DNA from 2 places in the Bradyrhizobium sp. 22 genome. Region 1 is predicted to be linked to the other one. Evidence: predicted binding sites of a transcription regulator. Region 1 holds the regulator's gene; the other holds the start of a gene.
The links. The regulator HrcA, encoded in region 1, represses chaperone genes, less so after heat shock. The targets are predictions, from matches to a motif close to GTTAGCACTCNCNNNNNGNGAGTGCTAAC.

Region 1 (7,087 bases):
TCCCGGCGCGAACCGGCATCCACTTCGCTCGAAAACGCTCTATCGCGGCTCAAGGCAGATCTCCGCCAGTTTCCGGAAGGCGCGGGCACGGTGCGACAGGCCGAGACCCAGCGGCGGCAGGCCGTGCTTCTCGATGCTCTCCATCTCGCCGAAGGTGCGGTCGTGACCATCGGGCAGGAACATCGGATCGTAGCCGAAGCCGGCGCTGCCGCGCGGCGGCCAGACCAGGGTGCCATCGACGCGCGCCTCGACCTCTTCGAGATGATGGTCGGGCCAGGCCACGCACAGCGCGGAGACGAAATGCGCTCTCCGGCGGTCCGGCGTGGTTGCGCCGCGCTCCTGCAACAGGCGCTCGATCTGCGCCATCGCCGCGTTGAAGTCCTTGGCCGGACCGGCCCAGCGCGCGCTGTAGATGCCGGGCGCGCCGTCGAGCGCGTCGACCACGATGCCGGAATCGTCGGCGAAGGCGGGCAGTTTGGTCGCCTGCGCCGCCGCGATCGCCTTGATCGCGGCGTTGCTGCGGAAATCGCTGCCGGTCTCCTCCGGCTCGGCGAGGCCGAGCTCGCCGGCCGACACCGCCTCGACGCCGTGGGGCGCGAGCAGCTCCCGCATCTCGGCCAGCTTGCCGGGATTGTGGGTAGCGACGACGAGCTTTCCGGTGATTCGGCGGTGCATGGGCCTATTGACTACGCCACAGCCAGTTTCTGCAAGTCCACCAGACGCGCAACGCCCTTGCGCGCCAACGCCATCAGCGCCAGGAACTCGGCTTCCGTGAACGGTTCGCGTTCCGCCGTGCCCTGCACCTCGATGATGCGGCCGTCGCCGGTCATGACGAAATTGGCGTCGGTCTGGGCTTCCGAATCCTCGGCATAATCGAGATCGAGCACCGGCGTGCCGTTGTAGATGCCGCAGGAGATCGCGGCGACGTTGTCGCGCATGACGTTGGCCTTGATCATGTTGCGCGCCTTCATCCAGTTGACGCAGTCGGCGAGCGCGACCCAGGCGCCGGTGATCGAGGCCGTGCGCGTGCCGCCGTCGGCCTGAAGCACGTCGCAATCGACCGTGATCTGGCGCTCGCCGAGGGCCTCGAGGTCGACGATGGTGCGAAGCGAGCGGCCGATCAGGCGCTGGATCTCGACGGTGCGGCCGCTCTGCTTGCCGGCGGCGGCCTCGCGGCGGGTGCGTTCCGAGGTGGCGCGTGGCAGCATGCCGTATTCGGCGGTGACCCAGCCGCGGCCCTGGCCCTTCAGCCACGGCGGCAGGCGGTCTTCCAGCGTGGCGGTGACCAGCACATGGGTGTCGCCGAACTTCACCAGGCAGGAGCCTTCCGCATATTTGACCACGCCGCGCTCCAGCGTCACGGGGCGCAATTCGTCGGGCGCACGGCGGCTTGGCCGCATGGGAAATCCTCCAAAACTCACGGGAAAGGCTGTTGGCGGTGCTTGTAGGTGGGGCGAAGGTGGGCGGCAAGGGCTTATTCGGCCCCTGATTCCGGGCCGGTAAACGCCACGCTTGTCAGAAGCGCCCGGGATGGACAAATTATGAGGATCTGAGAGGAGTTACCGCTGTGGCCCATCACGATCCGATCCATCTGATCGCGCCGCGCGCAGGCCTCGCCCAGCTCAACGAGCGTTCCCGCGATATCTTTCGTCAAATTGTCGAAAGTTACCTCGCGACCGGTGAGCCCGTGGGCTCGCGCAATATCTCGCGCCTGATCGCGATGCCGCTGTCGCCGGCCTCGGTCCGCAACGTCATGGCCGATCTGGAACAACTCGGCCTGATCTATGCGCCGCACACCTCCGCCGGCCGGCTGCCGACGGAACTCGGCCTGCGCTTCTTCGTCGATGCCTTGATGCAGGTCGGCGACCTCAACGAGGCCGAACGGCAGTCGATCCAGAGCCAGCTCACGTCCGTAGGCCAGGCGCACTCGGTCGAGGCGGCGCTGGACCAGGCGCTGACGCGGCTGTCCGGACTGACGCGGGCCGCGGCGGTGGTGCTGACGCCAAAGTCCAATGCGCGGCTCAAGCACATCGAGTTCGTCCGCCTGGAACCGGAGAAAGCCCTGGTCATCCTCGTCGGCGAGGACGGCCAGGTCGAGAACCGCGTGCTGACGCTGCCCCCTGGAGTTCCGTCCTCGGCGATCACCGAAGCCGGCAATTTCCTCAATGCGCGAATCCGCGGCCGCACCCTGGCCGAGGCGCGGCTTGAGCTCGAGACGGCGCTGGCCGAGGCCCGCGCCGAGCTCGACCAGCTCGCACAGAAGGTGATTTCCGCCGGAATCGCCAGCTGGTCCGGCGGCGAGAACGAGGACCGCCAGCTCATCGTGCGCGGCCATGCCAATCTGCTCGAAGATCTCCACGCGCTGGAGGATCTGGAGCGGGTGCGCCTGTTGTTCGACGATCTCGAGACCAAGCGCGGCGTGATCGATCTGCTCGGCCGGGCCGAGACGGCCGAGGGCGTGCGCATCTTCATCGGCAGCGAGAACAAGCTGTTCTCGCTGTCGGGGTCCTCCACCATCATTGCGCCCTATCGGGATGCCGCCGGCCACATCGTCGGCGTCCTCGGGGTGATCGGCCCGACGCGGCTGAATTATGCCCGCGTGATCCCGACGGTGGACTACGCCGCCCGCATCGTCAGCCGCCTTTTGGGGGGCTGACCGGCCTTTCCGCCGATCACGGGCGCTTGATTTTCGCGGCTCAAAGCACGATATGCGGGCCAACAATCCCAGACCACCTTGAGTCCAGACGAGTTCGAGAAGAGAGCCGATGACCGATCGAGACCGGCAACCCGAAGACGCGGCCGCGCCGACTGGCGAGCCCGTGGCGTCAAAGCCCTACATCATGCCCGACGATCCCGAGCCGGGCTCGGTCGAGACCCTGCAGAAGGAGGTCGCCGAGGCGCGCGATCGCATGCTGCGGACGCTGGCCGAGATGGAGAATCTGCGCAAGCGCACCACCAAGGAAGTCGCCGACGCCCGCCTCTACGGCATCACCGGCTTTGCCCGCGACGTGCTCGACATCGCCGACAATCTTCAACGCGCGCTCGACGCCGTTCCGGCCGAGGCGCGTGCCACCGCCGATCCCGGCCTGACCTCGCTGATCGAGGGCGTCGAGCTCACCGAGCGCGCACTGCATAGCGCGCTGGAAAAGCACGGCGTGAAGAAGCTCGATCCGCAGGGCCAGAAGTTCGACCCGAACTTCCACCAGGCGATGTACGAAGTGCCCGATGCGTCGGTGCCGTCGGGCACCGTGGTCCAGATCATGCAGGCCGGCTACACCATCGGCGAGCGCGTGCTGCGCCCGGCTCTGGTCGGCGTCGCCAAGGGCGGCGCGAAGCCAGCGGCTGCAGCGAACAACAACGAATCGAGCAGCGCGCCGAACTGAGTTCTGCCGTCATTCCGAGGCGATGCGAAGCATCGAACCCGGAATCTCGAGATTCCGGGTTCGGCTCTTCGAGCCGCCCCGGAATGACGAAGGAAGGATAGCGCGCTGCTTTACGCACTCACCGCGATATCGGCAGACTGGATCCGCTTCACGCGGGCCTTGGCCATATCGGCCCACGCCTTGGCGAGCGAGCCCTGGGTGTCGATGCCGCGGCAGGCGTCTTCCACCACATAGACCTCGAAGCCCGCCTTGCGCGCATCGAGCGCGGTCCAGGCGACGCAGAAATCCGTCGCGAGCCCTGCGACGAAGACGCGCTTGATCTTGCGTCCCTTCAAATATCCGGCAAGGCCCGTCGAGGTCTTGCCGTCGGCCTCGAGGAAGGCCGAATAGCTGTCGACGTTCTTGTGAAAACCCTTGCGGATGATGAGCTCGGCGTGAGGAATGGCGAGGTCCTTGGACAGCGCCGCGCCGTCGGTGCCCTGCACGCAATGATCGGGCCACAGCACCTGCTTGCCGTAGGGAAGGTCGACGGTCTCGAACGGCTTCTTGCCGGAGTGGACCGAGGCAAACGAAACGTGGCCTGGCGTGTGCCAGTCCTGCGTCATCACCACGTTCGCGAACGCCTTCGAGATCTTGTTGATGACGGGCACCACCTGCTCGCCGTCCTTCACGGCGAGGCTGCCGCCCGGCAGGAAGCAGTTCTGCACGTCGATCACGAGCAGCGCGGAGGTATCGTCAGGTTTGATCGGTGCCGCTGCAAAGAGTGCACTCGGCGCCAGCGTCGCCAGCGCCGTCGTTCCAAGCATTGCCAAGACTTGTCGCCGATCCAGCATCGTTCGCCTCCCCTAAAGGTGATCCAACGGGAGCGAAGCCTAGTTCCGTTCGTATACGAACAGAAGCCCGAAAATGCGGCCGGGACTGGTGAGGGGTTGGGCTGGCGACCCTAAACTCACTGTCGTCCCTTGCGTTCGCAGGGACGACGGCGAATCTGTGGCACCGCCTCAACCCTTCGGCTGAATCCCGTCGCGCACGGCGCGGAAGCGGGTGAAGGCGGCCTGCCACTGGTCGCGCGGGGCGCTGGCGATGATGCGCAGCGAAGCGCCGCCGCTCGAGAAACGGATCCACTGCACCACGGTCACCGGCGTCTTGTCCTTGCCGATGACGCCGTCGATCCGGGTCTCGAAACCTTGCTGGCCGTTGATGCGGATCGGCTCCGACATGGTGACGCGGGATTCGCGCACGCCGGGGATCTGCAGCGCGGCCTCCTGGGCGAAGCGGGCGCGGTCCTCGGCGGCTTGCGGAGTTGCGCCGATCAGGCCGAGGATCATGAACGGCTTCGATTCATAGCCTGCGCTCTCATTGCCGTCGGCGAGGATAATGCTGGCGCCCGGCGCCAGCGTGCGGATGTCCTTGAAGTCGGCGAGATCGGTGATCTTGAACGGCATCAGCGCGATCTGCTCCTCGGCCGAGACCTGCCTGCGGGTGGTGGCGGTCGCGAACATCTGCCGCACCGCCTCGTCGGTGTAGATCTTGGTCGCATTCTCCGGGACCTGGACCGCGACATAGCCCGAGAAGCCGGCGCCCGGCACGATCATCGAATAGCGCTTCACCGGGGTGTCGCCGGCCTTGCCGGTCTCGGTGGTGAAATAGGCAAGGCCGGCGGGGGTCTCGACCTTGTCCTGCTTGACGCCGTTCGCTCCGGCCGGATTGGAATTGAAGGCGCTCACGACCTCGCCATAGGCGGCCGGCGGCAGCTCGGTGACCAGCACCTTGACGCTGCCGTCCTCGCTTTCGAAACCCGGAAAGGTCTTGGCCGTGTTGAGGCCGACCAGCGGCACCATGCCAAGACGCAAGCCGGGCGGAAACACGGCGTCGGCGGCGAGGACCGGAAGCGCGGAAGCGGCGAGAAGGGCGAGCGCGGCGAGGGGGCGGATCAGCTTCATGGGCACTCTGATTGGTTCACATTGAGGCCGTTCGATGGTCGGCCGCCGGGCCGCTTTGTCGCGCGGGGCGGCGTTGGCGGCTGCCTGGCCGGTCCGCCTTTTAGCGGGTTTGGGCTTGCGGCGACAGGGCGGACGGGCCCGCGGCAGAGGGGGCTTGCCGAAGCCCGAACCTGTTAATAATTCCTCACCCGCAAGTGCGGTGAAGTCCGGATATGATCTTCCAAAACCCGATGTTTTAGCCGCAGAAACGTAGCTTCGGTCCTTGCGGGCCCCTCCCCCCCTCCTATATGAGCCTCAATCATCGCAATATCGCGGATGTTTGATCTTAGGGGGTTTCGGTTTGGGTGCCTTCTGGGCCCAGCCAACCTGCCGCAAAAAGAAGGATATCAGGACCATGGGAAAGGTCATTGGGATCGACCTCGGCACCACGAATTCGTGCGTCGCCGTGATGGATGGCAAGAACGCCAAAGTCATCGAGAATTCCGAAGGCATGCGCACGACGCCCTCGATCGTCGCCGTCACGGACGACGGTGAGCGTCTCGTCGGCCAGCCGGCCAAGCGCCAGGCCGTTACCAATCCCGAGCGCACCTTCTTCGCAGTGAAGCGCCTCATCGGCCGCCGCTACGACGACCCGATGGTCGAGAAGGACAAGAAGCTCGTTCCCTACAAGATCGTGAAGGCTTCCAACGGCGACGCCTGGGTCGAGGCCGATGGCCAGACCTACTCGCCCTCGCAGGTCTCGGCGTTCATCTTGCAGAAGATGAAGGAGACCGCGGAAGCCCATCTCGGCCAGAAGGTCGACCAGGCCGTCATCACCGTTCCCGCCTACTTCAACGACGCCCAGCGCCAGGCGACCAAGGACGCCGGCAAGATCGCGGGCCTCGAGGTGCTGCGCATCATCAACGAGCCGACCGCGGCCGCGCTCGCCTACGGCCTCGACAAGACCAAGGCCGGCACGATCGCCGTCTACGACCTCGGCGGCGGCACGTTCGATATCTCCATCCTCGAAATCGGCGACGGCGTGTTCGAGGTGAAGTCGACCAACGGCGACACCTTCCTCGGCGGCGAAGATTTCGACATGCGCCTCGTGGGTTATCTCGCCGACGAATTCCAGAAGGAGCAGGGCATCAACCTGCGCAACGACAAGCTCGCACTTCAGCGCCTGAAGGAGGCCGCTGAAAAGGCCAAGATCGAGCTGTCTTCGACGACGCAGACCGAAATCAACCTGCCCTTCATCACCGCGGACCAGACCGGCCCGAAGCATCTGACGATGAAGCTCACCCGCGCCAAGTTCGAGGCGCTGGTCGACGACCTCGTGCAGAAGACCGTCGAGCCCTGCCGCAAGGCGCTGAAGGATGCCGGCGTGACCGCCGGTGAGATCGGCGAAGTCGTGCTGGTCGGCGGCATGTCGCGCATGCCGAAGGTCCAGGAAGTCGTCAAGCAGCTGTTCGGCAAGGAGCCGCACAAGGGCGTCAACCCGGACGAAGTCGTGGCGATCGGCGCTGCGATCCAGGCCGGCGTGCTCCAGGGCGACGTCAAGGACGTGCTGCTGCTCGACGTGACCCCGCTGTCGCTGGGCATCGAGACGCTGGGCGGCGTGTTCACCCGCATCATCGACCGCAACACCACGATCCCGACCAAGAAGAGCCAGGTGTTCTCGACCGCCGAGGATAACCAGAACGCGGTCACCATCCGCGTCTTCCAGGGCGAGCGTGAAATGGCGGCCGACAACAAGATGCTCGGTCAGTTCGACCTGATGGG
Region 2 (7,087 bases), 4.3 Mb from region 1:
CGGTGCGCGGCACCCGCTACGGCGGCGGCACGGAGACGCTGACGGTGGCCGTGAAGGTCGAGCAGGCCGGCCGCGGCGGGCCGTCGCAATCGCAATCCCAGCGGCAGAGCTAACCGCAGCCGTCGGATCGCATCAGCCATGCTACACTCGCGGGACCAGCCCTCCGCGAGGTACCCATGGCCACTGTAAAACTGCTTTCGGACGATGAGCTCTCCCCTGAAGCGCGCGCCGTCTTCGACGATATCCGCAAGGTGCGAAAGTCGGACTTCGTCAACAATTTCTGGCGCGCGCTGGCGCATGATCCGAAGACGTTGCGGCGGACCTGGGAGAGCATCAAGGAGGTGATGGCGCCCGGTGCGCTCGATCCCAAGGTCAAGGAAATGCTTTACGTGGCGGTTTCGATCGCACATGGCTGCAGCTATTGCATTCATTCGCACACCGCCGCTGCGCGCGCCAAGGGCATGAGCGAGGCCGAATATGCCGAGATGCTCGCCATCGTCGGCATGGCCGCGGAGACCAACCGCCTGGTGACGGCGCTCGGCGTGCCGGTGGACGAGGCGTTTCTTGTTGATGCCGGCGAATAAGCTGCCGTCTCACGCCGTCATTCCGGGGCGCGCGCAGCGCGAGCCCGGAATCCATCGGGCCTCATAATTCGTCGATGAATGGATTCCGGGCTCGCGACTTCGTCGCGCCCCGGAATGACGGTTGGAATCGGGGGTTTCATGCCTCCTTGAAATTGGCTAGTAATTCCGCGCAAACGCGTTCGGGGAATGGAAATGACCTATTGCTGCGGAATTCTGGTTCGGGACGGTCTGGTGATGATCGCCGACACCCGCACCAATGCCGGCCTCGACAACGTCTCCACGTTCCGCAAGCTCCACATCTTCTCCAAGCCCGGCGAGCGCATCATGGCGATCGCCAGCGCCGGCAACCTCGCCATCAGCCAGTCGGTGCTCTCCACGCTGACCGAAGGCCTGGAGGACCCCAACACGGGCGAGCTCGAAACGCTGATGAACGCGCCGACCATGTTCCAGGCCGCCCAGCGCATCGGCCGGGCGATCCGGGCGGTGCACGCCACCGAAGGCCCTGCCTTGAAGTCCGAGGACGTGTCCTTCGACGTCTCCTTCCTGTTCGGCGGCCAGATCAAGGGCTCGCGGATGCGCCTGTTCATGGTCTACACCGCCGGCAATTTCATCGAGTGCACCACCGACACGCCCTATTTGCAGATCGGCGAGCACAAATACGGCAAGCCGGTGCTCGACCGCGCCATGCATTACGACGTCGAGCTCTACGAGGCGCTGAAGACCGGCCTGATCTCGATGGACTCGACGATGCGCTCCAATCTCGGCGTCGGCCTTCCCATCGACGTGCTGGTGGTGCGGTCGGACGCCTGCGAGGCCGACCTCAACCACCGCATCGAGGCGGGCGAGCCCTATTTCCACGACCTGCGCTCGCGCTGGTCGGCGGCGCTGCGCGCAGCGCATCAGAACATTCCGCGGCCGCCCTACAAAACGAAAAAGAGCCAAAAACCTGACAACATGAGCAAAGGCAGGAAACGATGAGCGAAGCAAAAAAGATCGCATTGGTGACGGGCGCCGGCACCGGAGTCGGGCGCGCGGCCTCGCTGGCGCTGATGAATACCGGCTTCACCGTCGTGCTCGCGGGGCGCCGGCTCGACATGCTCGAGGAGACCGCAAAGCTCGGCCCGGCAGGAAAAAGCCTGTGCGTCACCGCCGACATGACCAAGCCGGATTCCATCGCCGCGCTGTTCGACAAGGTGAAGGCGACCTATGGCCGGCTCGACGTGCTCTTCAACAATGCCGGCATGGGCGCGCCCGCCGTGCCGTTCGAGGACCTCAGCCTCGAGCAATGGCAGGCGGTGGTGAACACCAACCTCACCGGGCCGTTCCTGTGCACCCAGCACGCCTTCCGCATCATGAAGGACCAGACCCCGCGCGGCGGCCGCATCATCAACAACGGCTCGATCTCGGCGCATGCGCCGCGGCCGTTCTCGGCCGCCTACACCTCGACCAAGCACGCCATCACCGGCCTGACCAAGGCCAGCAATCTCGACGGCCGCATGTACGACATCGCGGTCGGCCAGGTCGACATCGGCAATGCCGCGACCCCGATGACCGATCGCATGGTCAACGGTCCCGGCGTGCTGCAGCCGGACGGCACCACCAAGCACGAGCCGCGCATGGATGCCAAGGCGGTCGGCGACGCCGTCGCCTACATGGCCGGCCTGCCGCTCGATGCCAACGTGCTGACCATGACGGTGATGGCGACGAAGATGCCGTTCGTGGGGCGGGGCTGACCCAAAATTGCGAAAACAACCCCATGCACAGTAGGGATCTCATTGATTCCTTTGTGCTGGGTCTCGTGCCCCGGACGCAGCGCGGCATGCAATGACGCGCTGCTGAGCCGGGGCCCATGCCTCCGCGATCTCGCGCTTGGTCGTCTGGGTCCCGGCCCTGCGCCGCAACGCTGATGCGTTGCGGCTTGTCCGGGACACGAGAGCATCTCGGACTTCCGCGCCCAACGGCATTGCCTTTGCAAGGCCGGTGCGGCCATAATTGCCGAGGGTTCGGGGACATCATGCTGCGGCTGCAATCGGCACTCGGCATTTTCGCACTGCTGTTGATCGCCTTGGTGCTGAGCGAGAACCGTCGCGCGGTCTCGCTGCGGCAGGCGGCGATCGGCCTCGCCGCGACCTTCGTCACCGCCCTCGTGCTGCTGAAGCTGCCGATCGTCGCGCACGCCTTTGGCACCATCAACGACGCGGTCGGCGCGATCTCCGCGGCCTCGCGCGCCGGATCCGCCTTCGTGTTCGGCTATATCGGCGGCGGGCCCCTGCCCTTCGACGTCAAGGTGCCGGGCGCAGATTTCATCCTGGCGTTCCAGGCGCTGCCGATCGTGCTGGTCATGAGCGTGCTGACGACGCTGCTGTTCCACTGGCGCGTGCTGCCGCCGATCGTGCGCGGCATGGCCTGGCTGCTGGAGCGGACGCTCGGCGTCGGCGGCGCGGTGGGCCTGTCGACCGCCGCCAACGTCTTTCTCGGCATGGTCGAGGCCCCGCTGTTCGTGCGGCCGTATCTGGCACAGATGACGCGCAGCGAATTGTTCCTGGTGATGACCGGCGGCATGGCGGGCATCGCCGGCACCGTGCTGGTGCTCTATGCGACGCTGCTGGCGCCTCTCATCCCCGATGCCGCCGCGCATTTCGTCATCGCGTCCGTGCTGGGCGCGCCGGCCGCGATCCTCATCAGCCTGATCATGGTGCCTGAAATCTCGGACAAGCGCACCGGCGGCACGCTTGAAGATCCCGAAATGGAAATGTCGGGCACGATGGACGCGATCGTGAAAGGCACCACCGCCGGCCTCGAACTGCTGCTCAACATCGTCGCCATGCTGCTGGTGCTGGTGGCGCTGGTCTATCTCGTCAACGCCACGCTCGGCCTGCTGCCTCATGTCGGCGGTGCCGCGATCTCGCTGCAGCGTCTGCTTGGCCTCGTCATGGCGCCGGTGTGCTGGCTGATGGGATTGCCGTGGGATCAAGCGGTCACCGCCGGCAGCCTGATGGGCACCAAGACCGTGCTCAACGAATTGATCGCCTATGTCGACTTCTCGAAGCTGCCGCCCGGCGCGCTCGATCCGCGCTCGCGCCTGATCATGCTCTACGCGATGTGCGGCTTCGCCAATTTCGCCAGCCTCGGCATCATGGTCGGTGGCTTGGGAGTGATGGCGCCGGAGCGGCGCGAGGAGATCAACGCGCTCGGGCTGAAGTCGATCGTGTCGGGGACGCTGACCACGTGTCTGATGGGCGCGGTGGTGGGGGTGGTGGCGTGATCTTCACTCGTCATTCCGGGGTGCCGCGTAGCGGCGAGCCCGGAATCCACTTTACGGCACGCGGTGTCGTCCGATGGATTCCGGGGCGCGCCACGCGCGCCCCGGAATGACGTCAAGCCTTCAACTCTACCGTCTTGAATTCCGCCGGCAGGATCACCTCCAAGAGCTCGACGTCGTCGGAGTAATCCAGGATCATGTGCTTGATCTTCGGCGGCTGGGTCCAGGCGCTGCCTTCCTTCATCAGCGTCTCGCCCTGCCCGTCCATGTAGGTCTTCACCCAGCCCTTGAGCACGTAGACCATCTGGAATTCGACGTCGTGGAAGTGCAGCTTGGAGACCTCGGCGGGATTGCACGGGCCCTGCAGGCGGATCACATGCGCCTGCGCAAGACCGTGGGTCGCCTCGGCAATGCCGAGGTCGCGGTATTTCGCGTAGGCGCGCAGGCCGTCGGCCTTGAAGTCTTCCTCGCGGTGATGGCTGATGGCGATGCGTTGCCGCGGGCGCGCGGGCTTTTTCGGAGCCAGAGCCGCCGGCTGCTTGACCGGCACGCGCACAGCGGCCTTGGCGCTGCTTCGCTTCCGGGCAACGGCTTGCACCGCACCGCGCGATTTGGTCTTCGTGGCCATTGGGTGCCTCCCCTGTTGTTATTCCGGGAGGCTAGCACGGAAACGGGTCGCGTGGCGTGCGCAAAGCGAGGCGTACCCACCGTTGAGGATCGCGAGAGGTCGCGGGCACGGCGCGGACGCGCCTTTGCCCGCCCTATGGCACCGTCTGCATTTCAATGCAGCCGGAACACGCCGTCCACGGCGCGCAGCTCGGCCGGCTTGATCAGCTTGGAATGCGCCACGGTGACCGAATGGAGGGGGCCGTCGAGCTTCTCCTGCCAGAACGCCAGGAAATCCTTCAGCGCTGGGAATTTCGGAAACATGTCGTAGTTCTGCCAGACGTAGGTCTGAAGCAGCGAGGGATGATCCGGCATCCGATAGAGGATCTGTGCCGTCGTCAGCCCGTAACCCAGCATCTGTTTCCGGAAATCCTCGGAAACGGCCCCATTCCGCAGTCCCATGCCAAACCTCCTTTGCAGGAGCGCATTCAAGGGGCGGCTTGGTCGGTGTGCGCCTTACGAGCCACCCGGTACTGATGCGCTCACATGAGAGAAATGTGACGCAAACTGACAATTCATCTCAAGCCCAAAAGTTTAACAAGCTGTTGAAATTCAACGCGTTAGCAGCAGAGAAGACTCCGTGCTAATACGGGCGCGAGGCTCGGTTAACGATGGCGCGAGAAGCTGGCAATCCGCGCTTCCGAGTGCTGATTTTTTTGCTACAAACCCTTGCCCCCGCAAAATTCCTGTCCTATTTCAACTCCGCGCGTGCTAGCACTCGCGGGCACCGACTGCTAACAATCTCAAAACCTCAACCCGAGCAAATGCTTAGGAGGACTGCATGAAATTCCGTCCGCTTCACGACCGCGTCGTGGTCAAGCGCATCGACGCAGAAGAGAAGACCGCTGGCGGCATCATCATTCCCGACACTGCCAAGGAAAAGCCCTCCCAGGGCGAAATCGTCGCTGTTGGCCCGGGTGGCCGCGACGAGTCCGGCAAGCTGATCCCGATCGACCTGAAGGTCGGCGACCGCGTGCTGTTCGGCAAGTGGTCCGGCACCGAGGTCAAGATCGACGGCCAGGACCTGCTGATCATGAAGGAGAGCGACGTGATGGGCGTTCTCGAAGTCAGCGAGTCCAAGAAGAAGGCGGCTTAAGAGCCCCTCTCCTCCCTCCAGTCAAACATCCAAGGAAAAATCCAGATGGCAGCCAAAGAAGTCAAATTCTCGGTTGATGCGCGCGACAAGATGCTGCGCGGCGTCGACATCCTCGCCAACGCGGTGAAGGTCACGCTCGGCCCGAAGGGCCGCAACGTCGTGCTCGACAAGTCGTTCGGCGCTCCCCGCATCACCAAGGACGGCGTCACCGTCGCCAAGGAGATCGAGCTCGAGGACAAGTTCGAGAACATGGGCGCCCAGATGGTGCGCGAAGTCGCCTCCAAGTCCGCTGACGCGGCCGGCGACGGCACCACCACCGCCACCGTGCTGGCCCAGGCCATCGTGCGCGAAGGCGCCAAGTCGGTCGCCGCCGGCATGAACCCGATGGACCTCAAGCGCGGTATCGACCTCGCGGTCGAGGCCGTCGTTGCGGACCTGCAGAAGAACTCCAAGAAGGTCACCTCGAACGAGGAGATCGCCCAGGTCGGCACCATCTCGGCCAACGGCGACCAGGAGATCGGCAAGTTCCTCTCCGACGCCATGAAGAAGGTCGGCAACGAGGGTGTCATCACCGTCGAGGAAGCCAAGTCGCTCGAGACCGAGCTCGACGTCGTCGAGGGCATGCAGTTCGACCGCGGCTACATCTCGCCCTACTTCGTCACCAACGCCGACAAGATGCGCGTTGAAATGGACGACGCCTACATCCTCATCAACGAGAAGAAGCTCTCCTCGCTGAATGAGCTGCTGCCGCTGCTCGAGGCCGTGGTGCAGACCGGCAAGCCGCTGGTCATCGTCGCCGAGGACGTCGAAGGCGAAGCGCTCGCGACCCTGGTCGTGAACCGCCTGCGCGGCGGCCTCAAGGTCGCGGCCGTCAAGGCGCCGGGCTTCGGCGATCGCCGCAAGGCCATGCTGCAGGACATCGCGATCCTGACCGGCGGCCAGGCGATCTCGGAAGACCTCGGCATCAAGCTCGAGAACGTCACGCTCAACATGCTCGGTCGCGCCAAGAAGGTGATGATCGACAAGGAGAACACCACGATCGTCAACGGCGCCGGCAAGAAGGCCGACATCGAGGCGCGCGTGGCGCAGATCAAGGCGCAGATCGAGGAGACCACCTCGGACTACGATCGCGAGAAGCTCCAGGAGCGTCTGGCCAAGCTCGCCGGCGGCGTCGCGGTGATCCGCGTCGGCGGCGCGACCGAGGTCGAGGTGAAGGAGCGCAAGGATCGCGTTGATGACGCGATGCATGCGACCCGCGCGGCCGTGGAAGAAGGCATCGTTCCGGGCGGCGGCGTCGCCCTGCTCCGTGCCTCCGAGCAGCTCAAGGGCCTGCGCACCAAGAACGACGACCAGAAGACCGGCGTCGAGATCGTGCGCAAGGCGCTGTCGGCTCCCGCCCGCCAGATCGCGATCAACGCCGGTGAAGACGGCTCGGTCATCGTCGGCAAGATCCTGGAGAACAAGGCCTACAATTACGGC

Region 2: the regulator HrcA is predicted to act here: its motif matches at 5,223-5,251, upstream of K410_RS0124355 (co-chaperone GroES).

The regions. Positions count from the first base shown of each region.
Region 1 covers NZ_KI519399.1:443,433-450,519, forward strand. Annotated here, with positions in the region: gene hemW (radical SAM family heme chaperone HemW) at 1-23, opposite strand, end outside; gene rdgB (RdgB/HAM1 family non-canonical purine NTP pyrophosphatase) at 40-675, opposite strand; gene rph (ribonuclease PH) at 687-1,400, opposite strand; gene hrcA (heat-inducible transcriptional repressor HrcA) at 1,568-2,656, shown strand; gene grpE (nucleotide exchange factor GrpE) at 2,766-3,383, shown strand; gene pncA (bifunctional nicotinamidase/pyrazinamidase) at 3,494-4,216, opposite strand; gene K410_RS0103450 (hypothetical protein) at 4,385-5,326, opposite strand; gene dnaK (molecular chaperone DnaK) at 5,721-7,087, shown strand, end outside.
Region 2 covers NZ_KI519399.1:4,749,862-4,756,948, forward strand. Annotated here, with positions in the region: gene K410_RS0124320 (transglutaminase family protein) at 1-113, shown strand, start outside; gene K410_RS0124325 (carboxymuconolactone decarboxylase family protein) at 177-584, shown strand; gene K410_RS37200 (proteasome-type protease) at 777-1,562, shown strand; gene K410_RS0124335 (SDR family oxidoreductase) at 1,559-2,317, shown strand; gene K410_RS0124340 (NupC/NupG family nucleoside CNT transporter) at 2,599-3,849, shown strand; gene K410_RS0124345 (cupin domain-containing protein) at 3,962-4,474, opposite strand; gene K410_RS37205 (usg protein) at 4,627-4,914, opposite strand; gene K410_RS0124355 (co-chaperone GroES) at 5,294-5,608, shown strand; gene groL (chaperonin GroEL) at 5,654-7,087, shown strand, end outside.